2 regions of the Streptomyces sp. SID5643 genome follow, and region 1 is predicted to be linked to the other one. Evidence: riboswitches for the same ligand, from Rfam matches in the RefSeq annotation. Region 1 holds a riboswitch; the other holds the start of a gene.
What was found. A riboswitch is a leader RNA that binds a small molecule or an ion and turns the genes downstream of it on or off. The one in region 1 is predicted to bind glycine.
Positions count from the first base shown of each region.

Region 2: it holds a riboswitch for glycine, as region 1 does, so the genes downstream of both, gcvP (aminomethyl-transferring glycine dehydrogenase) here and gcvT (glycine cleavage system aminomethyltransferase GcvT) in region 1, are expected to answer to the same signal.

Region 1 covers NZ_WWIC01000124.1:29,141-44,828, forward strand. The annotation lists gene GTY56_RS15690 (dipeptide ABC transporter ATP-binding protein) at 1-958, opposite strand, end outside; gene GTY56_RS15695 (oligopeptide/dipeptide ABC transporter ATP-binding protein) at 955-2,037, opposite strand; gene GTY56_RS15700 (ABC transporter permease subunit) at 2,034-3,044, opposite strand; gene GTY56_RS15705 (ABC transporter substrate-binding protein) at 3,136-4,902, opposite strand; gene GTY56_RS15710 (ABC transporter permease) at 4,911-5,909, opposite strand; gene GTY56_RS15715 (enhanced serine sensitivity protein SseB C-terminal domain-containing protein) at 6,253-7,053, opposite strand; gene GTY56_RS15720 (enhanced serine sensitivity protein SseB) at 7,217-8,005, opposite strand; gene GTY56_RS15725 (AAA family ATPase) at 8,933-9,598, opposite strand; glycine riboswitch at 9,821-9,921, shown strand; glycine riboswitch at 9,922-10,030, shown strand; gene gcvT (glycine cleavage system aminomethyltransferase GcvT) at 10,071-11,192, shown strand; gene gcvH (glycine cleavage system protein GcvH) at 11,296-11,673, shown strand; gene glyA (serine hydroxymethyltransferase) at 11,683-12,945, shown strand; gene GTY56_RS15745 (L-serine ammonia-lyase) at 13,031-14,398, shown strand; gene GTY56_RS15750 (class I SAM-dependent methyltransferase) at 14,464-14,886, opposite strand; gene GTY56_RS15755 (hypothetical protein) at 14,968-15,688, opposite strand, start outside.
Region 2 covers NZ_WWIC01000030.1:30,529-46,216, reverse strand. The annotation lists gene GTY56_RS03320 (mannose-1-phosphate guanyltransferase) at 1-2,455, shown strand, start outside; gene GTY56_RS03315 (DUF881 domain-containing protein) at 2,554-3,468, shown strand; gene GTY56_RS03310 (small basic family protein) at 3,465-3,797, shown strand; gene GTY56_RS03305 (DUF881 domain-containing protein) at 3,803-4,714, shown strand; gene GTY56_RS03300 (zinc-ribbon and FHA domain-containing protein) at 4,776-5,729, shown strand; gene ftsR (transcriptional regulator FtsR) at 5,782-6,519, shown strand; gene GTY56_RS03290 (bifunctional nuclease family protein) at 6,603-7,076, shown strand; gene GTY56_RS03285 (MerR family transcriptional regulator) at 7,372-8,055, shown strand; gene GTY56_RS03280 (DNA polymerase IV) at 8,192-9,646, shown strand; gene GTY56_RS03275 (PRC-barrel domain-containing protein) at 9,565-9,939, opposite strand; glycine riboswitch at 10,053-10,148, shown strand; gene gcvP (aminomethyl-transferring glycine dehydrogenase) at 10,325-13,210, shown strand; gene GTY56_RS03265 (TOBE domain-containing protein) at 13,275-13,694, opposite strand; gene GTY56_RS03260 (TOBE domain-containing protein) at 13,770-14,165, opposite strand; gene GTY56_RS03255 (DUF1707 SHOCT-like domain-containing protein) at 14,291-14,887, shown strand; gene GTY56_RS03250 (APC family permease) at 14,889-15,688, opposite strand, start outside.

The DNA of each region.
Region 1 (15,688 bases):
AGCACCGGGTGTGGAAGCGGCAGCCGCTCGGCGGGGCGATCGGTGAGGGCACGTCGCCCTTGAGCAGGATGCGCTCGCTCTTGACGCCCCGGCGCTTGGGGTCCGGGATCGGCACGGCCGACAGCAGCGCCTTGGAGTACGGGTGCATGGGCGACTTGTACAGCTTGTCGCGGTCGGCCAGCTCGACGATCTTCCCGAGGTACATCACCGCGATCCGGTCGGAGACGTGCCGGACCACCGACAGGTCGTGCGCGATGATGACGTACGTCAGGCCCAGTTCCTCCTGGAGGTCGTCCAGCAGGTTCACCACCTGCGCCTGGATCGACACGTCCAGCGCGGAGACCGGCTCGTCCGCCACGACCAGCTTCGGGTTGAGCGCGAGCGCGCGGGCGATGCCGATGCGCTGGCGCTGGCCGCCGGAGAACTCGTGCGGGTAGCGGTTGTAGTGCTCGGGGTTGAGACCGACCACCGACAGCAGCCGCTGGACCTCCTTCTTCACGCCGCCCTCGGGGTCGACGCCCTGGAGCCGGAAGGGGGCGCCGACGATCGTGCCGATGGTGTGGCGGGGGTTCAGCGAGGAGTAGGGGTCCTGGAAGATCATCTGCACGTCGCGGCGCATCGGGCGCAGCTCGCCGGTCTTCAGGTGCGTGATGTCCTGGCCCTCGAACTCGACCCGTCCGCCGGTCGGTTCGAGCAGGCGGGTGATCAGCCGGCCCATGGTGGACTTGCCGCAGCCCGACTCACCGACGACGCCGAGCGTCTCGCCCTTGCGGACCTCGAAGTCGATGCCGTCGACGGCACGGACCGCGCCGGTCTGCCGCTGGAGCAGGCCCTTGCGGATCGGGAAGTGCTTCTGAAGGCCGGTCACCTTCAGCAGCACCTCGCCGTCGGCGGTGGTGCCCTGGGTGAGGGTGCTCCCGCTCGTGTCCGGTGTGCTCACCGTTTTGTCGTCGCTCACAGCTTCGGCGCAATCTCTTCGGTCCAGATACGCTCCCGCTGCTCCTGCGACATGTGGCAGGCGGCCCAGTGCGAGCCGCCGACCTCGGTCAGCTCGGGGCGGACCGTGCGGGTGACGTTGTCCTTCGGGATGTCCGCGTACGGGCAGCGCGGGTGGAAGGCGCAGCCGGACGGGAGGTTGATGAGGGAGGGCGGCGCACCCTTGATCGGGATGAGCCGGTCGGTCTCCTCCCGGTCCAGACGCGGCATCGAGCCGAGCAGGCCCCAGGTGTAGGGGTGGCGGGGCTCGGAGAACACGTCCTCGGCGGGTCCGCGCTCCACGCACCGGCCGCCGTACATGACCAGCAGGTCGTCGGCCATCTCGGCGACCACGCCCAGGTCATGGGTGATCATGATGACCGCGGAGCCGAACTCCTTCTGCAGATCCCGGATCAGGTCGAGGATCTGCGCCTGCACGGTGACGTCCAGGGCGGTGGTCGGCTCGTCCGCGATGAGCAGCTCGGGGTTGTTCACCAGCGACATGGCGATCATGGCGCGCTGGCGCATACCGCCGGAGAACTCGTGCGGGTAGCCGTCGACGCGCTTGGCGGGCTCGGGGATGCCGACGCGGTCGAGCATCTCGATCGCCCGCTGCTTGGCCGCCTTCTTGCTGACGTCGTGGTGGACGCGGTACGCCTCGACGATCTGGTGCCCCACCGAGTAGTAGGGGTGCATCGCCGACAGCGGGTCCTGGAAGATCATGGCCATCTTCCGGCCGCGCAGCCGCCGTACGTCGTCGGGGTTGGCCGTGATCAGCTCCTGGCCGTCCAGCCAGACCTCGCCGGAGACCTTGGCCCGGGCCGAGCGGTGCAGGCCCATCACGCCGAGCGAGGTCACCGACTTGCCGGAGCCGGACTCGCCCACGATGCCCAGGGTCTTGCCCTTGCGCACGTCGAAGCTGACGCCGTCGACGGACTTGACCAGACCGTCGTCGGTGTCGAAGTGGATGCGCAGATCACGGACGGACAGGAACACGTCGTCCGGAACGGACGGGGCGGTGGAGTCCGGTTCGCCGAGCGCGGCTTTGTCGAGCTTGCTCACGAGTACCTCACCCGGGGGTCGATGGCGGCGTACACCAGGTCGACGATCAGATTGCAGAAGACGATGAAGAACGCGGCGACCATGGTCACGCCCATGATGATGGGCAGGTCGTTCGTCTGGATGGACTGGATGGCGTAGGCGCCGATGCCCTGGAGCGAGAAGACGGTCTCCGTGAGCACCGCGGAGCCGATGAGGATGCCGAAGTCCATGCCGAAGATCGTCACGATCGGGGTGAGCGCGGAGCGCAGGCCGTGCTTGGCCACGACCGTGGTCTCCTTCAGGCCCTTGGCCCTGGCCGTTCTGATGTAGTCCTCGCTCATCGTCTCCAGCATGCCCGCCCGGGTGAGCCGGGCGTAGAGCGCGGAGAAGAGGAAGGCGAGGCTGACCCAGGGCAGCACCAGGTGCCAGGCCCATTCGGCGGGGTTCTCGGTGAACGGGACGTAGTCGACGCTGTCCCAGATGGGAATCTCGTAGACGAAGAGCGCGAGCAGGATCTGGCCGGTGAAGAAGATCGGGAGCGAAACGCCGGCGAGGGCGATGAACATGGCGACGCGGTCGATCGGCTTGCCCTTGCGCAGCGCCGAGACGACGCCGGTCATGACACCGAAGACCACCCAGATCACCGCGGCACCGACGGCCAGCGACAAGGAGACGGGAATCCGCTCCAGCAGCTGGGGCCACACCTCGACGTGGTTCTTGAAGGAGTACCCGAAGCAGGGTGCGCTGCAGTGCGTCGCGTCGGGACCGAACCGGTAGTCCGCGCCCGCCACGATGCCCTTGATGAAGTTCCAGTACTGCTCGTAGACGGGCAGATCCAGCCCCAGGTTCTGCTTGATCGCGGCGACGGACTCGGGGTTCGCGTCCTTGCCGACGTACTGGGTGGCCAACTGGTCGGCCGTCTGGCCCCCGAGACGGGGCACCAGGAAGAAGATGGCGAATGTGACTGCGCTGACCACCAGCAGCAACAGCACGGCGCCCATGACGCGTCGGAGGATGTACGCAGCCACAGCTGTACGGCCCCGGGTGGCCGCGGCGGGGTCGTCCGCCGCGGCCACCCGGTGCCTTCACCTGCCTTTCGAAAGGATCCGGCCTGCTGAATTACTTCGAGGAGCTCATCAGCAGGTAGTCGTACATGCCGAGGTAGGCCTGCGTGACCGTGACGTTCGTCGCGGACGTCGGCCGGAGCAGCAGGTTCTTGCGGTAGATCAGCGGGACGACCGAGGCGTTGTCGAGCACCATCTTGTCGATTTCACCCCAGGCCTTGGTGCGGGCGGCGTCGTCGGTGTTGGCGATCGCGTCCGTCAGGGCCTTGTTGATCTTCGGGTCGTCCAGCTCCATCAGGTTGTTGCCGCCGGAGGGCTTGATGGCGGCACCGTTGACGATCTGGTCGAGGAAGCCGTAGCCGGTCGGCCAGTCGGCGCCCCACGCCATCGAGAGCATGCCGAGCTTGTTGTCGTGGACGTAGCTCGGGACACCGGCGAAGTTGGAGAAGTACTTGCCGGAGGGGAACTGCTTGATCTCGACGTTGATGCCGATCTTCTTCAGCGACGCCTGGGTGGCGGTCGCCGCGGCGATCTCGGCGGGGCGGTCGGAGCGGGCGGTCAGGATCGTGTTGAAGCCGTTCGGCTTGCCGCACGCCTTCAGCGCCGCCTTGGCCTTGGCCACGTCACCCTTGTGACCCTCGGTCGCGTAGGTGTCGAACTTGGTGTAGCCGTTCACCGACGGGGGCAGCAGCGTGGTCGCCACGTCGCCCTTCGGAGAACCGCCCATGGCGTCGAGCACCGACTGCTTGTCGAGGCCCCACTGCACGGCCTTGCGGCAGTCGGCGTTGTCGAACGGCTTCACGTTCACGTTGAGCGCGATGTACTGCGTCGCGCCCGCGTAGGAGCTGTCGGTCTGGTCGGCGAGCTTGCCGCGCAGCACCCTCGGCTGGGTCTGCGGCTGCACACCCGTGCCGGCCGCGTCAGCCGTGATCTTGTCGGAGATCAGGTTGTTGTCGACCGTGACCGGGTTGACCTTGAACTTGATCGTGATCTTGTCCGGCAGGGCCTTGCGGACCGGGTCCGTCTTGGCGTCCCACTGCGGGTTGCGCACGAGGGTGGCGCCGCGGCCCTCCTCGTAGGACTGGAACTGGTACGGGCCGGAGGACTGGATGGCCTGGACGTACTTCGCACCGGTGTCCTTCGCCTTCGGCACGGGGGCCGTCTGCGAGAACGTCGCCAGGTAGTCGAAGTCGGCGAACGGCTGCTTCAGCTTGAAGACGATCGTCCGGTCGTCCGGCGTCTCGATGGACTTGATGCCCTCGGCGGACTTGTCCTTGTAGGGGCCCTTGTACTTGTCGCCGCCCTCAAGGTACGCCTTGAAGTAGGTCGGGCCGTTGGACAGCGCCTCGGGCGCGAAGTTGGAACGCTCGATGGCGTACTTCACGTCCTTGGACGTCACCGGGGTGCCGTCCTGGAACTTCACACCCGCACGCAGCTTGTACGTCCAGGTCTTGGCGTCCGGGCTGGACTTGCCGAGCCCCTCGGCGAGGTCCGGCACGACCTCCAGGCCTTCCTTGCCCGCCGCCGGCTTGAACGTGGTGAGCGTCCGGCCGTAGAGGCGGGAGAAGTTCTGGACCCAGCCGTAGTACGTGTTGCCGGGGTCGAGGGAGTCCGGCACGTCCGAGTGCTCGTACGTGACCGTCCCTCCCTTCTTGTCCGACGCGTTGACGATCGAGTTCAGCGCGGCGTCCTTCTTGCCGTTGCCTCCCCCGTCGTTGTCGTCGCCTCCGCCGCCGCACGCGGCAGCACCCAGCGACAGTGCCAGGACCGACGCAACGCCGGCGGTCACCCTTCTCGTCTTCACCTGAGGAAGCCCCCTCATTCGATGGATCACTTGCTGCGAGGGTCGAGGGCGTCACGCAGCCCGTCACCCAGCAGGTTGAAGGCCAGGACGGTGATGAAGATCGCCAGTCCGGGCACGAACATGTACTGCGGATCAGCCGTGTAGAGATCCACAGCGTTGCTGAGCATGCCGCCCCAGGAGGCCTGTGGCGGAGCGATACCGACGCCGAGGAAGCTCAGCGCGGCCTCGAACAGGATGTTCGTCGGGATGATCAGCGTCGCGTAGACGAGGATCGGTGCGACGAGGTTCGGGAGGAGCTCCCGGAACAGGACGTACGGGCCGCGCGCCCCGAGGCTCGTGGCGGCCTCGATGAACTCCCGCTTGCGCAGGGTCATCGTCTGGGCGCGCACGATGCGGCCGATGTACGGCCAGCTGAAGAAGCCGATCACGAAGATCAGCACGCAGATGCGCAGCGGCAGGCCTTCGAGGCCGAAGAACCCGTCCTGCACGGCGGCGGAGATCGAGATGGCGAACAGCAGCAGGGGGAAGGCCAGGAAGGTGTCCATCAGCCTGCTGATGACGCTGTCGATCCAGCCGCCGTAGTAACCGGCGACGACACCGAGCACGGTGCCGATGCACACGGACAGCAGCGTGGCGCCGCCCGCGACCAGCAGGGAGACCCAGGAGCCGTCGATGATGCGGGCGAGCATGTCCCGGCCGTACTGAGGGTCCACGCCGAGCGGGTGGTCCCAACTCATCCCGCCCCAGCCGCCCTTGGGGGCGAGCAGCGCGGGGTCGATGAGGTCCTGGTTGAACTTGTTGGGATCGAGGTTGAAGATCCACTGGATCGGCTTGGAGAACACCGCCATCAGCGTGAGCAGGATGACGACGACGCCTCCCGCCATCGCCACCTTGTCCCGCTTGAAGCGCATCCAGGCGATCTGGGTGAGCGAGCGCCCTTCGATCTGGCTCTTCTTGACCCCGGAGAGCACGGCCTCGGGCTGTGCTCCGGCTTCCGCCCCGGTGGTCTCGATCGGTGCGGTCACGGTGCGATTGACCCCTCTCGGGCCGGCGATCGCCGAGCCCCTGGCTGCCGCTGTAGCGGTTTGTTTGTCTCGTACACGAGACCGACCCGGCCTGTGTCTTGCCGGGAGTCTTCAACGCTTTGGCGATCAGTTGCCAGACTTGGCGGTGAAAGGATGCGTAAACGTGATGCTGTCTGGGGGGTTCCGTTATCCGGACAGCGGGTAACACGGGTCGGACGCGCGAGGACAAGGGCATTTTAGGACATAAGCAATCAAGCTGCCCTGATCTACGCGCGGAGAGCTGAGTGGTCGTCGCGTTCGGGGAGGGGTGCGGGAGGGGCCGCGGAGGGCTGCTTCCGGACGGTCAGTACCTGCCTTGGGCCGGTGGGTAGCCGTACCCGGAGGCAGGTGCCTGGACGGGTGCGGTGGCGTGGGCCTCGCGGTCGTAGAAGGGTCGAGCGGTGGCGCGCAACCACATGGCGACCGGGTCGTGTTCGTCGGACATGGCGACCGTCGACACGGGGAGCCCGTCCGGCACGGCGCCGAGGGACTGCTGCATCATCGCGCGCACGGAGTCCACGGCCGGCGGCGAGGTGTCGTACACGTCCAGTCCGATGGCGAGGTACGGCGCCCCGAGGGCGGGCTGCACCCAGGCGCGGCGCAGCGAGCGGACGGCCGGGGTGCGGTGGGCGTTCTGCGCGAGCAGGGCGTAGAACTGCGGGATCTCGATGGCGGGTTCGGACAGCCGCAGGGGGCCGGCGGGCTGGCGGTCCAGGCCGGTGGCGATCCGGCGCAGGTCCAGCCAGGGGATGCCGACGCCGCCACCGGGGGCGTGCGGGTTGAGCCAGAGGCCGTAGTGGTCGGGGTAGAGCGCACGGGCGACGTCGACGCCGTCGATCACCTCGTAGGAGCGGTTCCAGCCGCTGGCGGAGAGCTCCTGGGCGGAGGTCACGCAGGGGGCGTAGCCGAAGCCGTCGACGTCCATGTTTCCGTACTGGGCGTCCGGGGAGCCGGCCTGGCCCTGCCACAGCAGCATCCAGATCTGGCCGGTGTGCGGGGTCGCGAGCGCGCGCAGGAGAGCCTCGTAGGCGTCGTAACGCCCGGGCGTGACCTGGCGCAGCATGTGCTCGACCTGTCCGGCCGCGGCCGTGCCGCTCGCGCTCACCTTTACCGCCCCTTCGTACAACGCCTCGACGGTGCCCTAGCTTAAGCCCGCAGGGGTGCCCCGGGGGTTATGCCGTCGGGCGGGTGCGGGTCGTGTGTGGTTGATCGCGTTCACGCGGCGGAGCCGCATGACGATACAGTCTCGCGCCGCTGAGTGGGCTGCCCTACCGCTGGTAGAAGGGCCGGACCCGGTCCCGCATCCACGCGCCCACCGGGTCCTCCGCCACGTCCAGGAGGACGAGGTTGACCGGCCAGGGGGCCGGGACGGCGCTGACGGCGCGGGTGAGGGCATCCAGGGGGAGGGCGCGCAGGTCGCCTTCCCACTGGGAGAGTTCGACGCCGACGAACATCACGGGGTCTGCGGTCTCGATGGCCGCGAGGCAGCGGCGGGCCGTGACGACGACACCGGTCGCCTCGAACTCCGCGGAGGCGGCGGCGAGGAAGTCCACCGGATCCTCCTGCCAGTCCGGCTCGAAGAGGCGGACCCGGCCGCCGCTCGCCGGGCCGTCCAGCGGGGTCCGGCCCGCCCGGCACAGCTCGGCCACCGCGGGCGGCGGGAGCGGGATGCCGACCACGCCGCCCGGGTTGACGGCGATGCCCGCGTGCGGGGGCAGGCCGCGGGCGAACTCCACGGCGGGCGCGATGGTGTACGACATGTGGGAGCCGACGACCTGGCGGAACTGCTCCTCGGAGCTGAACACCGGCACGAAGGCCTGGCCGTCGATCTCGATGCCGGGCAGGTCGAGGGGGCCGCTGTGCGGGCCGCCGCCGCTGGGCAGCGGAATCCACACGAAGCTCCGGCCGAGCACCTCGACGATCCGCCCGCCGGCCGCCGGGCCGGCGCCGAGGGAGGCCGAGAGCACCTCCTCCAGCTCGTTGCCGGGCCAACCGCCGTGCGGGTGGGTCTGCGTCTGCGCCGGGAAGTCCGCGGAGAAGCCCGCCGGGATGTCCATCTGCCTACCGCCTGCCTGGAACCACTGCTGTGGCTCAAAGGCTAACGGCTGCGGGAGGCGGGGAGGCAGGGCTGTGGAGGAGGGGACGGGATGAGATGGGACGGGACGGGATGAGGGGGTGGGGAGTGCGGGCGGATGCGGAGCCGGGCCGTCACCCCGGCCGCGCGCTCCTGTCCGGGTCCGGACCGGGACAGCGCCGCGACGGAGTGCACGACCGTAGGGGGAAGCTCTGAGTCCGGAAACCCCGCCCGCGGTTCGGTGACCGGTGGCGGTGCGCCGGGCCGACGGCCGGCGCGGGTGGCCGACACCACGGTGCCCGGCAACCCGGCGCCCCGCTCCACCAGCAGGCCCCGGTTCAGCGACAGCCGATGGCAGGCGCCGCGCTCCGTCGTCCGGCGCTCCGGGCCGGCGTCCGGCACCCCGGGCCGGCGTCAGGCGCCCCGGGCCGACGTCAGGCGTCAGGCGTCAGGCGTTCGATGGTCGGTGGCCAACGCCCCGGCAACTGGGGGCTGACGTCCCGGTCCAGCGGCAGACGCCAGGTCACCGACAGCCGCTGGCACGTGCCGCTCTCCGGCGTCCGGCGCTCCGGGCCGGCGTCAGGCGCCCCGGGCCGGCGTCCGGCACCCCGGGCCGGCGTCCGGCACCCCGGGCCGACGTCAGGCGTCAGGCGTTCGACGGTCGGTGGCCAACGCCCCGGCAACTGGGGGCTGACGTCCCGGTCCAGCGGCAGACGCCAGGTCACCGACAGCCGCTGGCACGTGCCGCTCTCCGGCGTCCATCGGCCGAGGCCCGGTCCAGCGGCAGGCGTCACGTGGCCGGCGTACCGGGGTCTCGCAACCGGCGGCCCCCGCAGCCGGGCAAGTCGCAGCCCCGCGGTGGACAGCCGTGGCCTGTCGCACCGTCACCTCCGTGCCCCCGCGCCGTCCCTCAGCCCGTGAAGCCGATTCTCCGGAGCGCGTTCGCCGCGTCGCGGTCGGCGAGGACGGCCGAACCGCAGCCGGAGGGGAGGTCGCCGCGTTCCACCGCGCGCAGGAGGCGGGTGCTGGCGGCGCGGTGGCGCAGGAACGCGTAGCGCGAGACGCCGCGGCCCCGGTCGCGCTGGCCGGCCAAGGCCTGCTCGGGGGTGACGTCGAGGAGGAGCAGGTGGAGCGTGCCGCCCCGGCGGCGGGCCTCACGGGCGAGCCAGCGGCGGACCCAGGCCTGGGTGCCGCAGTCGTGCACGACGACGCCCTCGCCGGTGCGCAGGGCGCGGCGCAGCCCGGCGTAGTGGGAGAGGCGGACGAACGGGCGGTAGAGCGCGTACGGCAGGGCCCGCGGCATGCGGCGGGCCCAGCGGTCACGGGTGTCCTGGGAGTCGACGCGCCGGCCCGGCACGGTGCGCCGCATCAGCGTGGACTTGCCGCTGCCGGGCAGGCCCGTGACCACGACCAGGTCGCGGGGGCCGAACAGCAGCGCGTGCGGGCCGCGGCCGGCGCGGTCGCGCAGATCACGGACGACCGGTGCCGGCGCCGGGGCGCGGACCGCCCGGGCCGGAACGGCCGGCTGCTCGGGCAGCGCGATGCCCGTCGTCGCGTACGCGGTGGTCCTGTTCACCGTGATCGTCCTCCCCTGGGGCCAGGTACGGAGTCCCATCCCCGCCGAGTGTAAAGAGAAGGTAATGCCGCAGGCCTCTCATTTACGTTCTCGTCCTGCAACAGGGCTGCTACAGGTCGCGGTGTCCGGCGGGCGGGACTCGTGCACTCCCTGGGAAAGGTCCCCCTGCCGCGCCGGAAGGATGCGTGCAATGATGTGCGCGCCAACTGCATACCGGCCGTTTGAATCCGCGCGGGAGAGTCCCCAGCAGCCGCAAGAGCTGGGGCGCCGAAGGAGCAAGTCCCTCCCTTGAATCTCTCAGGCCCCGTTACCGCGCGGGCGAGGCACATCTGAAAAGCGAGTCACCGGCCACCGGTGGCTCCACCCAAGGTGCAAGCCGTGTCCCGTGTGGTCATGGCGAACCTCTCAGGTTCCGATGACAGATGGGGAGGACCGACCTCGCCCGTGTCATGCATCTGGGAGACGACCGACCGTGAGCAGTACAGGAGAACTCCGTCACACCGCGCTCGATGCCCTGCATCGTTCGCTCGGCGCGACGATGACCGACTTCGCCGGCTGGGACATGCCCCTGCGCTACGGCTCCGAGCGCGACGAGCACATCGCCGTACGCACAAAGGCCGGCCTCTTCGACCTCTCCCACATGGGTGAGATCACCGTCACCGGCCCGCAGGCCTCCGCCCTGCTGGACTTCGCCCTGGTGGGCAACATCGGCGGCGTGAAGCCGGGCCGCGCCCGCTACACCATGATCTGCCGGGCCGACGGCGGCATCCTGGACGACCTGATCGTCTACCGCCTGGGCGAGACCGAGTACATGGTGGTCGCCAACGCCTCCAACGCCCAGGTCGTCCTGGACGCGCTGACCGAGCGCGCCGCCGGCTTCGACGCCGAGGTGCGTGACGACCGGGACGCCTACGCGCTGATCGCCGTCCAGGGTCCGGAGTCGTCCGGGATCCTGGCGTCCCTGACCGACGCCGACCTCGACGGCCTGAAGTACTACGCCGGGCTGCCCGGCACGGTCGCGGGCGTGCCGGCCCTGATCGCCCGGACCGGTTACACCGGCGAGGACGGCTTCGAGCTGTTCGTGAAGCCCGAGCACGCGGTCGAGCTGTGGCAAGCCCTGACCAAGGCCGGCGAGGGCGTCGGCCTCGTGCCCTGCGGTCTCTCCTGCCGCGACACGCTGCGCCTGGAGGCGGGCATGCCGCTGTACGGGCACGAGCTGTCGACCTCCCTCACGCCCTTCGACGCCGGCCTCGGACGGGTGGTGAAGTTTGAGAAGGAGGGCGACTTCGTGGGCCGCGCGGCCCTGCGTGAGGCCGCGGAGAACGCGAACCACGAGCCGCCGCGCGTCCTGGTCGGCCTGATCGCCGAGGGCCGCCGGGTCCCCCGCGCCGGGTACGCCGTCGTCGCCGAGGGCAAGGTGATCGGCGAGGTCACCTCCGGGGCCCCCTCCCCCACACTGGGCAAGCCGATCGCGATGGCCTACGTCGACGCCGTGTACTCCACGCCGGGCACGGCCGGTGTCGGTGTGGACATCCGGGGCAGTCACGAGCCGTACGAGGTCGTGGCGCTGCCGTTCTACCAGCGTCAGAAGTAGACACTGGCCGAAGGGCCGCGACAGCGCCCCCGAGCCCGTCGTCCCAGCTCACCAGCAGTCCCCCCTTCCACAGCACTCCCGCGCGTACAGGAGAATCCAGGCCATGAGCAACCCCAAAGAGCTGCGCTACAGCAAGGAGCACGAGTGGCTGTCGGCCGCCGAGGGCGGCGTGTCGACGGTCGGCATCACGGAGCACGCGGCCAACGCGCTCGGCGATGTGGTGTTCGTCCAGCTTCCCGAGGTCGGTGACGCGGTGTCCGCCGGTGAGACCTGCGGCGAGCTGGAGTCGACCAAGTCGGTGTCCGACCTGTACTCCCCGGTCTCCGGTGAGGTCATCGAGGTCAACGAGGACGTCGTGAACGACCCGTCCCTGGTGAACTCGGCCCCCTTCGAGGGCGGCTGGCTGTTCAAGGTGCGGATCACGGACGAGCCGGCCGACCTGCTCTCCGCCGACGAGTACACCGCGTTCTCCGCGGGCTGAGGGAGTCGTATGTCCGTCCTGAACACACCCCTGCACGAGCTCGACCCGGCGGTCGCCGCGGCGGTCGACGCCGAGCTGCACCGCCAGCAGTCCACGCTGGAGATGATCGCCTCGGAGAACTTCGCTCCGGTCGCGGTCATGGAGGCGCAGGGCTCGGTCCTCACCAACAAGTACGCCGAGGGCTACCCGGGCCGCCGCTACTACGGCGGCTGCGAGCACGTCGACGTGGTCGAGCAGATCGCGATCGACCGCATCAAGGAGCTGTTCGGCGCCGAGCACGCCAACGTCCAGCCGCACTCGGGCGCCCAGGCCAACGCGGCCGCGATGTTCGCGCTGCTCAAGCCGGGCGACACCATCATGGGTCTGAACCTCGCGCACGGCGGGCACCTGACCCACGGCATGAAGATCAACTTCTCCGGCAAGCTCTACGACGTCGTCGCCTACCACGTGGGCGACGACGGCCGGGTCGACATGGCCGAGGTGGAGCGGCTGGCGAAGGAGTCCCGGCCGAAGCTGATCGTCGCCGGCTGGTCGGCGTACCCGCGGCAGCTGGACTTCGCGGAGTTCCGCCGGATCGCCGACGAGGTCGGCGCGTACCTCATGGTGGACATGGCCCACTTCGCCGGTCTTGTCGCGGCCGGGCTGCACCCCAACCCGGTGCCGCACGCCCACGTGGTCACCACCACCACCCACAAGACCCTGGGCGGCCCCCGCGGCGGTGTGATCCTCTCCACGGCCGAACTGGCCAAGAAGATCAACTCCGCCGTCTTCCCCGGTCAGCAGGGCGGCCCGCTGGAGCACGTGATCGCCGCCAAGGCCGTCGCCTTCAAGGTCGCCGCCTCGGAGGACTTCAAGGAGCGCCAGCGCCGTACGCTGGACGGTGCCCGCATCCTGGCCGAGCGCCTGGTGAAGGACGACGTCCGGGCGGTGGGCGTGGACGTCCTGTCCGGCGGCACGGACGTGCACCTGGTCCTGGTCGACCTGCGCCATTCGGAACTGGACGGCCAGCAGGCCGAGGACCGCCTCCACGAGGTGGGCATCACCGTCAACCGGAACGCGATCCCGAACGACCCGCGTCCGCCGATGGTGACGTCCGGTCTGCGGATCGGCACACCGGCCCTGGCGACCCGGGGCTTCGGCACCGAGGACTTCGCGGAGGTCGCGGACGTCATCGCCGAAGCGCTGAAGCCCGCCTACGACGCGCAGGCCCTCAAGGCCCGGGTGAAGGCCCTGGCCGACAAGCACCCGCTGTACCCGGGTCTGAACAAGTAACGAAGAAACCTTTCGGGTGCCGCGCCCGCCACAAGCGGTCGCGGCACCCACCCCCTCTGCACCACCCCGTAGTCAGGAGTTCCCCGTGGCCATCTCGGTCTTCGACCTGTTCTCGATCGGCATCGGCCCGTCCAGCTCCCACACCGTCGGCCCCATGCGGGCGGCCGGCCTGTTCGTCCGGCGGCTGCGCAACGAGGGGCTTCTGGGGTCCGTCGCCTCGGTCCGCTCGGAGCTGTACGGCTCGCTCGGCGCGACCGGACACGGCCACGGCACGCCCAAGGCGGTGCTGCTCGGCCTGGAGGGCGACTCGCCCCGCACGGTCGACGTGGCGAGCGCGGACGAGCGGGTGGAGGCGATCAGGACCGGCGGGCGGCTGAACCTGCTCGGCGAGCACGAGATCGCGTTCTCCTTCGACGACGACATGGTCCTGCACCGCCGCAAGGCCCTGCCGTACCACGCGAACGGCATGACGCTGTGGGCGTACGACGCCTCGGGCGCGGAGCTGCTGACGAAGACGTACTACTCGGTCGGCGGCGGTTTCGTCGTCGACGAGGACGCGGTCGGGGCGGACCGCATCAAGCTCGACGACACCGTGCTGAAGTACCCCTTCCGCACGGGTGACGAGCTGCTGCGCCTGACCGAGGAGACGGGCCTGTCCATCTCCGCGCTGATGCTGGAGAACGAGCGGGCCTGGCGCACCGAGGAGGAGATCCGCGCGGGACTGCTGGAGATCTGGCAGGTCATGCGGGACTGCGTGGCGCGCGGACTGTCCCAGGAGGGCATCCTGCCCGGCGGTCTCAAGGTGCGCCGCCGGGCCGCGAACACCGCGCGCAAGCTGCGCTCCGAGGGCGACCCGCTGGCCCTCTCCATGGAGTGGATCACCCTCTACGCCATGGCGGTCAACGAGGAGAACGCCGCCGGCGGCCGGGTCGTCACCGCCCCCACCAACGGCGCCGCCGGGATCATCCCGGCGGTCCTGCACTACTACATGAACTTCGTGCCGGGCGCCGACGAGGAGGGCGTGGTCCGCTTCCTGCTCGCCGCGGGCGCGATCGGCATGCTCTTCAAGGAGAACGCCTCCATCTCCGGCGCCGAGGTCGGCTGCCAGGGCGAGGTCGGCTCCGCCTGCTCCATGGCCGCGGGCGCCCTGGCCGAGGTCCTCGGCGGCTCGCCCGAGCAGGTCGAGAACGCCGCCGAGATCGGCATGGAGCACAACCTCGGGCTCACCTGCGACCCGGTCGGCGGCCTGGTCCAGATCCCCTGCATCGAACGCAACGGCATGGCCGCGGTCAAGGCCGTCACGGCCGCCCGCATGGCGATGCGCGGCGACGGCTCCCACAAGGTGTCCCTGGACAAGGTCATCAAGACGATGAAGGACACCGGCGCGGACATGTCGGTGAAGTACAAGGAGACGGCCCGGGGCGGGCTGGCGGTGAACATCATCGAGTGCTAGGGCCCGGCCTGTCCGGCGACAGGGGGCCTTCACGTCCCGGCGCGGCGGAACTCACGGTTTGTGGGTCACCCGGAGCAGTTCCGCCGGCCAGCGGTGTGCCCAGTCGGGTGGGTCGGTCTCGTTGTGGCCGTTGCGTGTTCCAGGTCGAAGCTGTCGGCGGCGAAGGGGAGTTGTTCGGCGGCGCCTTGCACCAGCGGGTAGCGGGCCGCTCCCGTCGCGCGGGACGCGGCGGCGAGTTGGGCTTCGGACAGGTCGAGCCCGACCACGGTGGCGCCCTCGGAGGCGAGCGCCCTGGACCACTGGCCGGCGCCGCAGCCGAGTTCGAGGACGCGCTTGCCGGTGACGTCGCCCAGGGCGTGCAGATGCGCGTCGGGGACGGAGTACATGCCCCACAGCCGGGGTTCGGCGCCGATCTGCGGGTCGTGCTCGTGCTGGTGGGCACTGCTGATCCGGTTCCAGAGCCGCCGGTTGGCGGGGATGCTGTCCACGTGCCGACTCCAGCACTGCCTGGCGGCGGCGGTCAACACGATGAGGGCACTGTCCGGCGCTCGCCGTGGGTCACCTCCGGGTCAGCACGAGGACGCGGGAACCGCGGTGGCGGGACCCCGGCCGGCGCCGTCGGGGACGGGCCGGGTGAAGCGGTAGCACTGGCAGGTCCCTGCGTGTGAGCTGGAGACGAGGACGAAGACTGTCGTCGTGTCCCCTTCCGGCACCACCTTGTTGACGTCGAAGGAACGCCGTTGCGTGGGGTCGAGGGCGTTCTGGATGCCGTCGGGCGTCAGGTCGTCGGCGTCCATGCCGGAGATACGCGTCAGGGCCAGGCGGACCCTGTGACCGATCTGGGTGCTCGGACGGCACGTGGCATCGTCGCGCTCGGACACCTGCGACGTCCACCCCTGGCCGGGGTGCCGGGTGAACGTGAACACGAAGCAGCCGGTCACCCGGCCGGATCCGCCACCGGGAAGGATGGCCTTTGCATCGTAGTGAGCAGCTGATGCGGCCGTGGCGGTGAACTCGCGGCGGGACGCATCGTAGGTGATGACCGGAGCTTTGGAGTGCTGCCAGACGACGCCGGTCAGGGCGTCGACGTCGGTGGTACCGCTCGCGTCGAGCGCTCGGTCCGTGGCGCCCGCCCGGGCACGGGCCTGCTTCTCGATCGCTGCGCGTGCCCGTTCCCTGCGCTCGCTGTTGACGTTCCCGTCATGCCAGTGCCGGTACCACAACCAGGAGACGGGTATGCCGAGAACGGTGATCAGCACGATCAGGAGGGTCAGGCAGCCGGTGGTCACG
Region 2 (15,688 bases), on a different contig from region 1:
TCGTCCTATGACCTCAAGCATGCCCAAGCCGCTCCTGCCGGTGGCCAACCGGCCGATCATGGAGCACGTTCTGCGGCTGCTCAAGAGGCATGGGCTCAACGAAACAGTCGTGACTGTCCAGTTCCTGGCGTCGCTCGTCAAGAACTACTTCGGTGACGGCGAAGAGCTCGGCATGGAGCTCACCTATGCCAATGAGGAGAAGCCACTCGGTACCGCCGGAAGCGTCAAGAACGCAGAGGAAGCACTGAAGGACGACGCTTTCCTCGTCATCTCCGGCGATGCTCTGACGGATTTCGACCTCACCGAACTCATCAATTTCCACAAGGAGAAGGGCGCGCTCGTCACCGTCTGCCTGACGCGTGTGCCCAATCCGCTGGAATTCGGTATCACGATTGTCGACGAGGAAGGCAAGGTGGAGCGCTTCCTGGAGAAGCCCACCTGGGGCCAGGTCTTCTCCGACACCGTGAACACCGGGATCTACGTGATGGAGCCCGAGGTCTTCGACTACGTCGAGCCCGACGTGCCCGTCGACTGGTCCGGTGACGTCTTCCCGCAGCTGATGAAGGAAGGCAAGCCCATCTACGGCTACATCGCCGAGGGCTACTGGGAGGACGTCGGCACGCACGAGAGCTATGTGAAGGCCCAGGCCGATGTCCTGGAGGGCAAGGTCGACGTGGACGTCGACGGGTTCGAGATCTCCCCGGGCGTATGGGTCGCCGAGGGAGCGGAGGTCCATCCCGACGCCATCCTCCGCGGGCCCGTCTACATCGGTGACTACGCCAAGGTCGAGGCCGGCTCCGAGATCCGTGAGCACACCGTCGTGGGCTCCAACGTGGTCGTCAAGAGCGGTGCGTTCCTGCACAAGGCCGTTGTCCACGACAATGTCTACGTGGGGCCGCACAGCAATCTGCGTGGCTGCGTGGTCGGCAAGAACACCGACATCATGCGTGCGGCGCGGATCGAGGACGGGGCGGTCATCGGTGACGAGTGCCTGATCGGTGAAGAATCGATCGTCCAGGGCAATGTGCGGGTGTATCCCTTCAAGACCATCGAGGCCGGCGCCTTCGTCAACACCTCGGTGATCTGGGAGTCCAGGGGACAGGCGCATCTCTTCGGTGCCCGCGGTGTGTCCGGGATCCTGAACGTGGAGATCACGCCGGAGCTCGCGGTCCGTCTCGCAGGCGCGTATGCGACGACGCTGAAGAAGGGCTCGACCGTCACCACGGCCCGGGACCACTCCCGTGGTGCACGTGCCCTCAAGCGGGCGGTGATCTCCGCGCTGCAGGCCAGCGCGATCGACGTGCGCGACCTGGAGAACGTCCCGCTGCCCGTCGCCCGGCAGCAGACCGCGCGGGGCAGTGCGGGCGGCATCATGATCCGCACCACGCCCGGTGTGCCGGACTCCGTGGACATCATGTTCTTCGACGGGAACGGCGCGGACCTGTCGCAGGGCAGCCAGCGGAAGCTGGACCGGGTGTTCGCGCGGCAGGAGTACCGCCGGGCGTTCCCCGGTGAGATCGGCGATCTGCACTTCCCGGCCAGCGTCTTCGACTCGTACACCGGCTCGTTGCTGCGGAACGTCGACACGACGGGCATCTCCGAGTCCGGCCTGAAGGTCGTCGTGGACGCGTCCAACGGAAGCGCGGGACTCGTCCTGCCGAGCCTCCTCGGCAAGCTGGGGGTGGACTCGCTGACGATCAATCCCGGCCTCGATGAGTCCAGGCCCACGGAGACGGCCGACATGCGGCGGTCGGGGATGGTGCGTCTCGGGGAGATCGTGGCGTCCTCGGGGGCCGCGTTCGGTGTGCGGTTCGACCCCGTCGGTGAGCGGCTGTCGCTCGTCGACGAGAAGGGGCGGATCATCGAGGACGACCGGGCCCTGCTCGTGATGCTGGACCTCGTCGCGGCCGAGCGGCGCAGCGGCCGGGTCGCGCTTCCGGTGACCACGACCCGGATCGCCGAGCAGGTGGCGGCGTACCACGGGACGCAGGTCGAGTGGACGACCACCTCTCCGGACGACCTCACGCGGGTCGGCGGCGAGGAGGGGACGATCTTCGGCGGTGACGGTAAGGGCGGTTTCATCGTCCCCGAGTTCAGCAGCGTGTACGACGCCACCGCGGCCTTCGTACGGCTCATCGGGCTCGTGGCGCGGACGCAGCTCACGCTCAGCCAGATCGACGCGCGGATCCCGCGGGCGCACGTCCTGAAGCGTGATCTGGCGACTCCGTGGGCCGTCAAGGGGCTCGTGATGCGGCGGGTCGTCGAAGCGGCCGGAGATCGCTTCGTGGACACCACGGACGGGGTGCGGGTGGTGGAGACCGACGGTCGCTGGGTGATGGTGCTGCCCGATCCGGCCGAGGCCGTCACCCACCTGTGGGCCGAGGGGCCGGACGACGCCTCCGCGCAGGCCCTGCTGGACGAATGGTCGGCGGTCGTGGACAGCGCCGGCCGGTAGAACGGGCTGCACGCGTGCGTGCCGGACATGTGTCCCCAACGGGGCCTGTCCGGCACGCCGGTGGGGCCGTTCGGAGGTAGTGCCCGCGACGTGCGACGATGTGCGGCATGCCGCAGCAACCCCCCATTCGGAGTACACCCACGCGGCCCCGGCGCCCGGATGCGTCCATGTCGTTGCTGACCAACGTCATGGACCACAGCCTCGACGACGGATACGCCGAGGCCGCCGCGCGCAAGAAGGCCGCGGGTGACAGCGGCATGCCGAAGACGCTCCGGGCCAAGCTCGGACTCGCCGCCGGACTGGTGCTCGCGGCCCTCGTCGTGACCCTCGGAGCGGCGCAGGCGCGGGTCGCCGCTCCGGTCGTCGCCAAGGAGCGGGAAGAGCTCGTCGACCGCATCGACCGGGAGACCGAGGCGGCGGACAAGCTGGAGGACTCCGTCGACGAGCTGCGCGCGGACGTGAGCGCACGACAGCGCGAGGCGCTGAGGAACAGCGGCGGCAGCGCCGACTCCGACCTGGCGGGCATCCTGTCGGGTGCGGTCGCGGTACACGGCCCCGGCGTGAAGCTCGTGGTGAACGACGCCAAGGAAGCCGCCACAGGCGGCGACGGTGACCCGCGGGAGGCCTCCGGGTTCTCCGACACCGGCCGGGTGCGGGACCGGGACATGCAGCGCGTGGTGAACGGGCTGTGGGAGTCGGGTGCCGAGGCCGTCTCGATCAACGGGCAGCGGCTGACGGCGCTGTCCGCGATCAGGGCCGCCGGCGACGCCATACTGGTCGACAACAAGCCGCTGGTGCCGCCGTACACGGTGCTGGCGGTGGGGGACGGGCAGCGGCTGAGCACACGGTTCCAGAACAGCGCGGACGGGTTGTACCTGAACGCGCTGCAGGAGAGCTACGGCATCAGGACAGGCATCTCCGTGGAGGACGACCTCCGGCTGCCTGCCGCACCGAGTGTGACCGTACGTACAGCACAGCCGAGCGTTGAGAAGAGTGAGAAGGGCACATCGTGATCGCCGTACTGGGCCTCGTCGTGGGAGTCGTGGCCGGCCTCTTGGTCCGGCCTGAGGTTCCGGCGGTGGTCGAGCCTTATCTGCCGATCGCCGTCGTGGCGGCGCTCGACGCCGTCTTCGGCGGCCTGCGGGCCATGCTCGACGGCATCTTCGACGACAAGGTCTTCGTGGTGTCGTTCCTGTCGAACGTCGTCGTGGCCGCGTTGATCGTGTTCCTGGGCGACAAGCTCGGCGTGGGCGCCCAGCTGTCCACCGGTGTGGTGGTCGTCCTCGGTATCCGGATCTTCTCCAACGCCGCGGCGATCCGCCGGCACGTGTTCCGGGCGTGAGGCCGATGAGCGATCACGACGAGAAGAGCGCCGAGGACCGGGGCGACACGCGCGACGGCGGCGGCGAGTCCGGGAACGGGCTGCGCAAGGAGCTGCCCCAGGAGGTGCCCGCGGTGGCGCCCGTCGCCGAGGAGGCACCGAAGGAGCCGGAGCCCGAGCGGATGCCGGAACCACAGCCGGAGCCCGGGCCGCGGCTGACCGGCCGGCAGCGGCTGGTGCAGGGGCTGTGGCCGCCGCGTGTCACCCGGGCTCAACTCATCGTCGCGGTGCTGTTGTTCGGCCTGGGCTTCGGGCTGGCCGTGCAGGTGGCCTCGAACAGCGACAGCGACAGCGCCCTGCGGGGTGCGCGGCAGGAAGATCTTGTCCGCATCCTCGATGAACTGGATGACCGTACTCAGCGTCTTGAGGACGAGAAGCGAGGTCTCGAGCAGCAGCGCGACGAGCTGGAGAACAGCTCTGACCAGGCTGAGGAGGCCAGGAAGCAGACGATCGAGAAGGAGAGGCAACTCGGCATCCTGGCGGGCACGGTGGCTGCGCAGGGGCCCGGCATCACCATGACGATCGTGGACACGAAGGGGACGGTCGAGGCGAACATGCTGCTCGACGCGATCCAGGAATTGCGGGCCGCGGGCGCGGAGGCGATTCAGGTCAACGGCGTCCGGGTCGTCGCCGGCACCTACCTCGCGGACTCCGGCAAGGGCGTGAGCGTCGACGGGAACAAGATCAACGCGCCCTATCGTTTCAAGGTCATCGGCAAGCCGCAGGACCTGGAGCCGGCGCTCAACATCCCCGGAGGCGTGGTGCAGACTCTCGAGAAGGAACAGGCCACCGTGACGATCGAGCGGTCCACCGACATCGTGGTGGACGCCTTGCGAGCAGCGAAGCGGCCTGACTACGCTCGGTCGTCCTCGCAGTGAACCGGGGGTGCATGGGCGGCTTCGGGCGAGGGCATGAGGTTGCGGGGGGTCGGCGCACCGAATGGGCGGTGCGTGGTGGAAACTGTCTGGTGCAGACGGACGTTGTCAGGATGTCCGGGTCGGCCAGAGTGTTCAGTCAGGGTTCGTCCTGCCCCACGGGCGGGTCTGTTTCGGTCAAGGGGAATCGCCCGTGAAGTTGTTTGCGAAGTTGTTCGGCAAGAGCGCGCGAGAGGCCAGCGACAATGCGACCGCCCGCCATCGCGCACAGCCTGACGCGGAAGGTCAGCGGCCGCTGTTCCGGGACCAGGTCGGCGGCCCGGGCGGCGATGTTTCCGGTGGTCAGGGCGCGCCGTCGGTTGACCCTGCGCAGCCCGGCGGCATAGGTTTCGGGCAACCGTCAACCTCAAGTGCGGGTGGAGGGTTTTCCGACCCGTATGCGTCCAACGCCCCCGGTGGGCAGCCGCGGCAGGAGGATCCGATGTCGGCCCTGGTGTGTACGAGGTGCGGTAACCGCAACGCGGAAAACAGCCGTTTCTGCTCCAACTGCGGCGCGCCGCTGCGAGCGGGGGCGACGCCGGAGCGTCCGTCCGAGACGACCTCCACGATCTCCATCTCCGGTCTCGAGGCCTACGACAGCGAGACCACCGGCCAGACGCCGATGCCGACCCTGTCTCCGGAGGCTCAGGCCGCCGTGGAGGCGCTGCCGCTGGGCTCCGCGCTCCTGGTGGTGCGCCGCGGTCCGAATTCGGGCAGCCGCTTCCTGCTGGACGGCGATCTGACCACGGCCGGCCGGCACCCGCAGAGCGACATCTTCCTGGACGACGTGACGGTGTCCCGGCGTCACGTGGAGTTCCGTCGCGGTCAGGACGGTTCGTTCACGGTGGCGGACGTGGGCAGCCTGAACGGCACGTACGTGAACCGCGAGCGGATCGACCAGGTCGCTCTGACCAACGGCGACGAGGTGCAGATCGGCAAGTACCGCCTGGTCTTCTACGCCAGCCAGCGGGGCTACTGACCGGGTCCGTCCGGGCAGACCCCAGCGGGGGTCCATCCGTCAGGGAAGGTCCATGCTGCAAAAACCGAGCGGCGGTGCCGGGCGCGGCGCCGCCGCCACGGACAGTGGGCTGATGAGCATCGGCGCGGTGCTGAACGCGCTGCGCGACGAGTTCCCCGAAGTGACCATCTCCAAGATCCGTTTCCTGGAGTCGGAAGGGCTCATCGAGCCGCAGCGGACCCCGTCGGGGTACCGCAAGTTCAGCGCCCATGACGTCGAGCGCCTCGGTCACGTCCTGAGGATGCAGCGGGATCACTACCTGCCCCTGAAGGTGATCCGGGAGCACTTGGCGGCCATGGAGCGCGGTGAGGCCGCCCCGCTGCCCGTCGTGGGCCGTCAGCGGGACGGGGAATCGGCTCCCGAGCCGCCCGAGGGGCCCACAGCGGCCAGAATCGGGCGTGAAGAGCTGCTCGCCGCCGCGGGTGTCGACGAGCACGAACTCAAGGAGTGGGAGTCCTACGGTCTTCTCACCCCCCTGGAGGACGGGGCCTATGACGCGGAGGCGCTCACCGTCGCCCTGCTGGTCATCGAGCTCGGGCGGTTCGGGATCGAGCCGCGGCACCTGCGGGCCATGAAGGCCGCCGCCGACCGAGAGGCCGGGCTTGTGGACCAGGTGGTGGCCCCGTTGAGGCGGCACCGCAACCCGCAGACCAGAGCTCATGCCGAGGCCCGCACCAAGGAGCTGGCGGGGCTGACGGTGAAGCTGCACGCCGCGCTGGTGCGGACCGCGCTCGGCGTGCGGCTGCCCTGAGGAGGGCGCGCGCGGGGTCCGGATCAGGCGCCCGATACCGGCCCGACTACCCAAACGTCCCGGGCACGGCCTAGGGTTGCTGTGTGAACGAGCTCGATGTCGTAGGTGTCCGGGTCGAAATGCCCTCCAACCAACCGATCGTGCTGCTGCGTGAAGTGGGAGGCGACCGTTACCTCCCCATCTGGATCGGGCCGGGGGAGGCGACGGCGATCGCCTTCGCCCAGCAGGGCATGGCTCCCGCGCGGCCGCTGACTCACGACCTGTTCAAGGACGTGCTGGAAGCCGTCGGCCAGGAGCTCACGGAAGTGCGCATCACGGACCTGCGTGAGGGCGTCTTCTACGCGGAGCTGGTCTTCGCCAGCGGCGTCGAGGTGAGCGCCCGCCCGTCCGACGCCATAGCGCTCGCGCTGCGCACCGGAACGCCGATCTACGGCAGTGACACGGTGCTCGACGACGCCGGCATCGCGATTCCGGACGAGCAGGAGGACGAGGTGGAGAAGTTCCGCGAGTTCCTCGACCAGATCTCTCCGGAGGACTTCGGCAGCAGCAGCCAGTGAGTGCCCCGGACGGGGCAGCGGCCTGAGAAGGCGTGTGGGCGGCCCGGCGGACGACGTGGTCCGTGGTGGGGTCGCCCGCCGTATGTCGGAAGGGTGAAAAGGCCTGCATGTGCCGGTGGCGCGTGTGAGCGTCACACGGCTCGCGCCGGACACATTCGGCTAGCCTTTCCCCGCGGTGGGGCACGGGAAACCACTCTCAGGGTGATTATCACTCGGCGTGGCGAGTGTGGCGATCGTTGACGCACCCCTGGTGACTGCCTACCGTCGAGAAGGCAGGTCAAGGACGGAGGTCGGCGTGAGAAGCAGCGGCGACGGTACGGCTGGGGGCGGCCCCGAGCGCAGTCTCAGGGCGAGCGGTCCGTACCCTCCCCCCGGCTCACGGCCCCTCCCGGGTGGGGGATGCCCTCAGCCCGGAGGCACGGCCGAGCACGCTCCGCAGCGACCGGCAGCGGTGCCGAGCAGCGGAGGGACGACGTCCATGGCGTCCGAGCAGATCGGCTATCGCGGCCCCACGGCCTGCGCGGCCGCCGGTATCACCTACCGGCAGTTGGACTACTGGGCCCGCACGGGGCTCGTCGAGCCGAGCGTGCGCCCCGCCTACGGGTCCGGGACACAGCGGCTCTACAGCTTCCGGGACGTGGTCGTCCTGAAGATCGTGAAGCGGTTCCTCGACACCGGGGTGTCGCTCCAGAACATCCGTACGGCCGTCCACCACCTCAGGGAACGCGGTTTCAGCGACCTGGAGCGCATGACGCTGATGAGCGACGGCGCGACGGTCTACGAGTGCACCTCGCCCGACGAGGTCCATGCCCTGCTCCAGGGCGGCCAGGGTGTGTTCGGGATCGCTGTGGGCGTGGTGTGGCGGGATGTCGAGAGCGCGCTGTCGCAGCTGCACGGCGAGCGGATCGACACCGGCGAGACCCTGGTCGGCCGCAACCCCGCGGACGAGCTCGCACGTCGGCGTAACCGAGCCGTCTGAGGCGTCCCGGCAGCGCAGGACCGCACGCGGCCGCAGGAGGCGGGACGTTTCCGCATCGGAGCGCAAGCGGTTTCCCGTGGGACGTTCAGGGCGGTCGCGCGGGGCGTTGTCAGTGGCGTAGGGCAGCATCGGAGTTGTGAGAACCGCGCCCACGATCCTGCATCTCGACATGGATGCCTTCTTCGCCTCGGTGGAGCAGGCGTCCAAGCCGAGTCTGCGCGGGAAGGCCGTGGTCGTCGGCGGGCTGGGGCCGCGGGGCGTGGTGGCGACCGCGTCGTACGAGGCGCGGGTCTTCGGGGTGCATTCGGCGATGCCCATGGGGCAGGCCCGGCGGCTCGCGCCGAACGCCGCCTATCTCGTGCCGCGCTTCACCTTCTACCGGTCGATCAGCGAGCGGGTGATGGAGCTGCTGCGGGCGCTGTCGCCGCTGGTGGAGCCGCTGAGCCTGGACGAGGCGTTCGTGGACCTGGAGGCCGGGGGAGTGGCCTGGGACGAGCGGTCGGCGCGGCTGGCCGGGGTGAAGCTGCGAGCGGACATCCGGGCCGTCACGGGGCTCACCGGGTCGGTGGGTCTCGCCGCCTCCAAGATGCTCGCGAAGATCGCCTCGGAGGAGGCCAAGCCCGACGGGCTGGTGGTGATCGAGCCGGGGACGGAGCGGGCCATGCTCGGGCCGATGTCGGTGCGGACGCTGCCGGGGGTCGGGCCGGCCACGGGTGACCATCTGAGGCGGGCCGGCATCACCACCGTCGAGGAGATCGTCGAGGCCGGCGAGGACGAACTGGTCCGGCTGCTGGGGAGGGCGCACGGGCACGGTCTGTACGCCATGGCGCTGGCCCGGGACGACCGGCCCGTCGTGGCGGAGCGCGAGGCGAAGTCGGTGTCGGTCGAGGACACCTATGACGTCGACATCCACGACCGGACGCGGGTCGGGCTGGAGGTGCAGCGGCTCGCCGAGCGGTGCGTGCGGCGGCTGCGCGGGGCAGGACTGTCCGGGCGGACGATCGTACTGAAGGTGCGGCGGTACGACTTCTCCACGCTCACCCGCTCCGAGACGCTGCGCGGGCCCACGGACGACCCCGTGGTGATCCGCGAGGCGGCGGGCAGACTGCTGGACTCGGTCGACACGACGGGCGGTGTACGGCTCCTCGGGGTGGGCGTCAGCGGGCTCGCCGACTACACCCAGGAGGATCTGTTCGCGCAGGCGGCGGGGGAGCGGGCGGTCGCGGAGGGCCCGGTCGAGGAGCACACCGTGACGCCGCCCGAGGAGCAGCCGTCGCCGGCCGAGCGGCGATGGCCCGCAGGGCACGACGTGCGGCACACCCGGTTCGGGCACGGATGGGTGCAGGGCAGCGGTCTGGGGCGGGTCACCGTGCGCTTCGAGACGCCCTCCTCGGAGCCCGGGCGCGTGCGGACCTTCCGGGTCGACGACCCGGATCTGGAGGCGGCGGATCCGCTGCCGCTGGTGTTACGAGGACCCGAGGGGGGAGACGAAGTGCCCGGGGCGGGATCTCAGGCTGTCTCGTCGGTGCCCGCCAGCTTGCCGAAGTCGTGGTCCGGGAGCGGGGGCGGGGCGGCGACGTCGAGACCGTAGTGGTGGTAGAGCTGCAGCTCCTGCTCCGGGGAGAGGTGGCGGCCCACGCCGAAGTCGGGGGCGTCCTTGATCAGGGCGCGTTCGAAGGGGACGTGGAGGGCGCCCTCGATCAGCTCGCTGGGCTCCAGGGGGACGAAGGCGTCCCTGCTGAACAGGCCGGTCCGTATGGCCGCCCACTCCGGCTCGCCGGTGGCGTCGTCGAGGTAGACCTCGTCGATGGTGCCGATCCTGGTCCCGTTGCGGTCGAACGCCTTGCGGCCGATCAGGTTGCGCGGATCGATGTCGGTTCGCACGGGCCCTCCACATGGTCGCACCTCATCCGTAAACACTACAAAACGGTACAAGTAGGGATGCGGCCACTCGAAGGTTCGTGCGTTGACCTCGCTGGTACGCTGGCAGCGGCTGTTGACCCCGTGCGGGAGAGTCCTCCAGACACCATCGGAGGCGCCGAAGGAGCAAATCCTCCCCGGAATCTCTCAGGCTCACGTACCGCACGGACGAGGTCACTCTGGAAAGCAGGGCGGGTGTCGACGGCTCCCGCTCTCACCGACGGTGAAAGCCGGAGGCCCTTGGGGCGATCCGGTGAAGCTCTCAGGTTGAGATGACAGAGGGGGAGGCCGTCCGGGTACCCGTGCCGTGGTGCCCCTCGCAGGTCGTGTCGACCAGGAGGCCTCCGTAATGACCGCCCACCGCATTCCGCTCTCCGAGCTCGAAGAGGCAGTCCCCTTCGAGCAGCGCCACATCGGCCCCGACCACGAGGCCTGCGCCAAGATGCTCGCGCACGTCGGCTACGGCTCGCTGGACGAGCTGACCGCCGCCGCGGTCCCGGCCGTGATCAAGAGCGCCGAGGCACTGGACCTGCCGGGCGCCCGCAGTGAGGCCGAGGTGATCGCGGAGCTGCGCACCCTCGCCGACCGCAACGAGGTCCTCGGCTCCATGATCGGTCTCGGCTACTACGGCACGTTCACGCCGCCCGTCATCATGCGCAACGTCATGGAGAACCCGTCCTGGTACACGGCCTACACGCCGTATCAGCCGGAGATCTCGCAGGGCCGGCTGGAGGCGCTGCTCAACTTCCAGACGATGGTCGCCGAGCTGACCGGACTGCCGACCTCCGGCGCCTCCCTGCTCGACGAGGGCACCGCGGCCGCCGAGGCCATGGCGCTGTCGCGGCGGCTGGGCAAGAACAAGAAGGGCCTGTTCCTGGTCGACGCGGACACGCTGCCGCAGACCATCGCCGTGATCCAGACCCGCGCCGAACCGACCGGCGTCGAGGTCGTCGTCGCAGACCTGAGCGACGGCATCCCCGCCGAGATCGCCGAGCGCGAGATCAACGGCGTGCTGCTCCAGTACCCGGGCGCCTCCGGTGCCGTGCGGGACATCAAGCCGGTCATCGACCGGGCGCACGAGCTCGGGGCACTCGTCACCGTCGCCGCCGACCTGCTGGCGCTGACGCTGCTGAAGTCGCCCGGCGAGCTCGGCGCGGACATCGCCGTCGGGACGACCCAGCGCTTCGGCGTGCCCATGGGCTTCGGCGGACCGCACGCCGGCTACATGGCGGTCCAGGACAAGATGGCGCGCAGCCTGCCCGGGCGGCTCGTCGGCGTGTCCGTGGACGCCGACGGCAACAAGGCCTACCGGCTGGCGCTGCAGACGCGTGAGCAGCACATCCGCCGTGAGAAGGCCACCAGCAACATCTGCACCGCGCAGGTGCTGCTCGCCGTCATGGCCGGCATGTACGCCGTCTACCACGGCCCGGAGGGCCTGAAGGGCATCGCGCGGCGCACCCACCGGTACGCCACCGTCCTCGCCGCCGGGCTCGCGAACGGCGGGGTCGAGATCGTGCACGGCTCCTACTTCGACACCCTGACGGTGCGCGCCGAGGGCCGGGCCGCCGACGTCGTGGCCGCCGCCCGTGACAACGGGGTCAACCTGCGCCTCGTCGACGCCGACCACGTCTCCATCGCCTGCGACGAGACCACGACGCGGGCGCAGCTGCGTGCCGTATGGGCCGCCTTCGGGGTCGAGGGCGTCGTGGAAGCGCTGGACGCGGCCGCCGAGGACGGGCTTCCGGGCGCGCTGCTGCGCACCGACGACTACCTGACGCACCCCGTCTTCCACCAGCACCGCTCCGAGACCGCCATGCTGCGCTACCTGCGCAAGCTGGCCGACCGCGACTACGCGCTCGACCGGGGCATGATCCCGCTGGGCTCCTGCACCATGAAGCTCAACGCGACCACCGAGATGGAGCCGGTCACCTGGCCCGAGTTCGGGCACATGCACCCCTTCGCGCCCGCCGAGCAGGCCGGGGGCTACCTCACGCTCATCCACGAGCTGGAGGACCGGCTCGCCGAGGTCACCGGCTACGACAAGGTGTCCCTCCAGCCGAACGCCGGGTCGCAGGGTGAACTGGCCGGTCTGCTCGCCGTCCGCGGGTACCACCGGGCCAACGGGGACGAGCAGCGCATCGTCTGCCTGATCCCGTCGTCCGCGCACGGCACCAACGCCGCCAGCGCGGTGATGGCGGGCATGAAGGTGGTCGTGGTGAAGACCGCCGAGGACGGCGAGATCGACGTCGAGGACCTGCGGGCCAAGATCGAGCAGTACCGCGACGAGCTGGCCGTGCTGATGATCACCTACCCGTCCACGCACGGTGTGTTCGAGGAGCACGTCGCCGACATCTGCGCCCAGGTGCACGAGGCGGGCGGCCAGGTCTACGTCGACGGGGCCAACCTCAACGCGCTCGTCGGGCTCGCCAAGCCGGGGCACTTCGGCGGCGACGTCTCGCACCTGAATCTGCACAAGACCTTCTGCATCCCGCACGGCGGCGGCGGTCCCGGCGTCGGCCCGGTCGCGGTGCGCGAGCACCTCGCGCCCTACCTGCCCAACCACCCGCTCCAGCCCGAGGCAGGCCCGCAGACGGGCGTCGGTCCCATCTCGGCGGCGCCCTGGGGCTCGGCCGGCATCCTGCCCATCTCGTGGGCGTACGTCCGGCTCATGGGTGGCGAGGGGCTGAAGCGGGCCACGCAGGTGGCCGTGCTCAGCGCCAACTACATCGCCAAGCGCCTGGAGCCGCACTACCCGGTGCTCTACACCGGTCCCGGCGGGCTCGTCGCCCACGAGTGCATCATCGACCTGCGGCCGCTGACCAAGGCGACCGGTGTGAGCGTCGACGACGTCGCCAAGCGGCTGATCGACTACGGCTTCCATGCGCCGACCATGTCGTTCCCGGTGGCCGGGACGCTGATGATCGAGCCGACCGAGTCGGAGGACCTGGCCGAGCTCGACCGGTTCTGCGACGCGATGATCGCCATTCGCGCGGAGATCGAGAAGGTCGGCTCGGGCCAGTGGCCCGCGGAGGACAACCCGCTGCGCGGCGCCCCGCACACCGCCGGCGCGCTCGCCGGGGAGTGGGAGCACTCCTACAGCCGTGAGGAGGCCGTCTTCCCGGCCGGGGTGTCGACCGCCGACAAGTACTGGCCGCCGGTACGCCGCATCGACCAGGCCTACGGCGACCGGAACCTGGTGTGCTCCTGCCCGCCGCTGGACGCCTACGAGGACTGATCGGCCGACCGGTCGCAGGGAGGGGCTCCGCGGGGCGGGGCCCCTCTCGCCGTCTCCGGGCCCGTCAGAGGGCGGCGAGTGACACCTCGGTCGCCTTGATCAGGGCGACGACGGGGATCCCGGGTGACAGGGCCAAGTCTTCCGCAGCGTCCCTGGTGATCGCGGCGGTCAGTTCGCCGCCCTCGACCGTGACGCGGACCGACGCCATCGCGCCGCCGGCCGCGATGTCCGTGACGGTTCCGGGGAGCTGATTGCGGATCGACAGGCCCTCGATCGGCGCGGTGGCCAGGGAGACCTCCGTCGACTTCATCAGGGCGCGCACGGGGGCGCCCGGGGTGAGACGGAGGTCTTCCGCGGCCTCGCGGGTGATCGCCGCGGTGAGGTCCTGGCCGCCGGTGAGGCGGACCCTCACCGTCGCCATGGCCTCGCCAGGAGTGACGGTGGTGACGGTGCCGGGGAGCTGGTTGCGGATGCTCAGGCTCATGGGTGCACGGTAGCCCGATGGCGGCGTTCGCCCTGGCAGGCGTGTGTTTGCGTCACCTCCGCGGCCCCTCGGGGCTCAGACGCGGTCGATGTGGACGTTCGTCGACTTCACGCGGGCCGTCGCCTCCATGCCGACCTCCAGGCCCAGTTCCTCCACCGCCTCGCGGGTGAGCAGGGAGACGAGCCGGTGCGGGCCGGCCTGGATCTCGACCTGGGCGGCGACGTCGCCGAGTTTGATCGCGGTGACGATGCCCGGGAACGCGTTGCGGGCCGAGGTGTACGGCGTGTCCTCCTCGGCGGAGCCTGGCCGGGCCAGTTCGACCGAGAACGCGGCCAGGTCCCGCCCGTCGATGAGCCGACGCCCGGTCCCGTCGCGGTGAGTCGTGATGCGGCCCGCGTCCGCCCAGCGGCGGGCGGTGTCCGGGCTCACGCCGAGCAGCCGTGCTGCCTGGCCGATCGTGTAGGACTGCATGCCGGTCACGATAGGCGCGGGGGAAGGGAACGACGGATGCGGGGTTGGCCGTTGGGTATAACGCGATATAGCGTTAGTCTCGACTGGCTGGCCGGGTGCCGTGCCCGGGGGATCGGGGTGGAGTGATGGCGGCGGAGATCGTGCGGACCGGTGGATCGCCCGAGGTGAGGGCGTCGCACGCGGACCGGGACCGGACGGTGGATGTCCTGCGCGTCGCCGCGGGCGACGGCCGGCTCACCCTGGACGAGCTCGACGAGCGGCTGGAGGCCGCATGGTCGGCCCGGACGATGGGCGAGCTCGCCGTGCTGACGGAGGACCTGCCCGTGCCCGCGGGCGGGATGCCCGCCGAGGCCGACGGCGTGGTACGGATCCGCCAGGAGGGGGCCTCGACCCGGCGGGACGGCGGCTGGGTGGTGCCGCGGCGACTGGAGATCCGTTCGGCGTGGGGGGAGGTGACGCTCGACCTCACCGATGCGGTGATCACCCACGACACCCTGGACATCGACCTGGACCTGCGCGCCGGCTCCCTCAAGCTGCTGACCGGGCCGGGTGTTGTCGTGGACACCGACGGCCTGGTCATGAACCACTCGGCGATCAAGGCGCGTCGGCCGGCCGACGCCCCCGTCCTGCTGCGGGTCCGGATCACCGGCGAGGTCACCTACGGACAGGTTGTCGTGCGCTCACCGCGCAGGGGCTTCGGCAGGAGGAGTGCGACGGCCTGACTCAGCCCACGTGCACCCTCGGCCGCCGCTTGCGGTCCGGCTCCGCCTCGCGCAGCACCTCTCGGGTCACCGGGGCGACCTCGCCCTGCCCGAACAGGAAGAAGCGCAGGAAGTTGGCGAAGGGCCCGCCCTCGGTCCACTCGAAGTAGATGTGCGGGGTGCAGCCCGTCGAGTCGCGGACGTGCAGCAGCAGTGCGGCCAGAGCGTTGGGGATGGAGGACGACTCCAGGGTCAGCACGCGGTAGCGGCCGTGCAGCACCTCACCGCGTACGGTCAGGCCCGCCTCGAATTCGGACGGGTCGGTGACGGTCACCTCGACGAAGACGAAGTCCTCCTGGCCGGGCACGTCGTTGTCCTGCCGGATCTGCTCGATCTTGTCGCGGTACTCGGCGATGTCCCGCCGGTCCGGCTCGTTGGCGATGAACCGCATCCGGCGGCTGGCCATGTCACGGACGAAGCGTTCCGCCATGTCGTCCAGCGTCACGCTGGTGACGCGGAGCTCGAACGCCCGGGCCAGCCGTGACAGCAGGGAGACCAGGATGATGCCGGCGATGAAGCAGGCGCCGATCTTCACGCCGTCCGGACGCTCGATCACGTTGAGCACGGTCGTGTACAGGAACACCGCGGAGATCACCGCGAACGCGATCGTCCAGTGCCGCTGCCGGGCCTTGCGGGCGGCGATGGTCACCGCGATCGCGGCGGAGCTGATGAGGACCAGCACGCCGGTGGCGTAGGCACCGCCCTGGGCGTTGACGTCGGCGTCGAAGATCCAGGTGACCAGGAAGGCGATCAGGGTGAAGA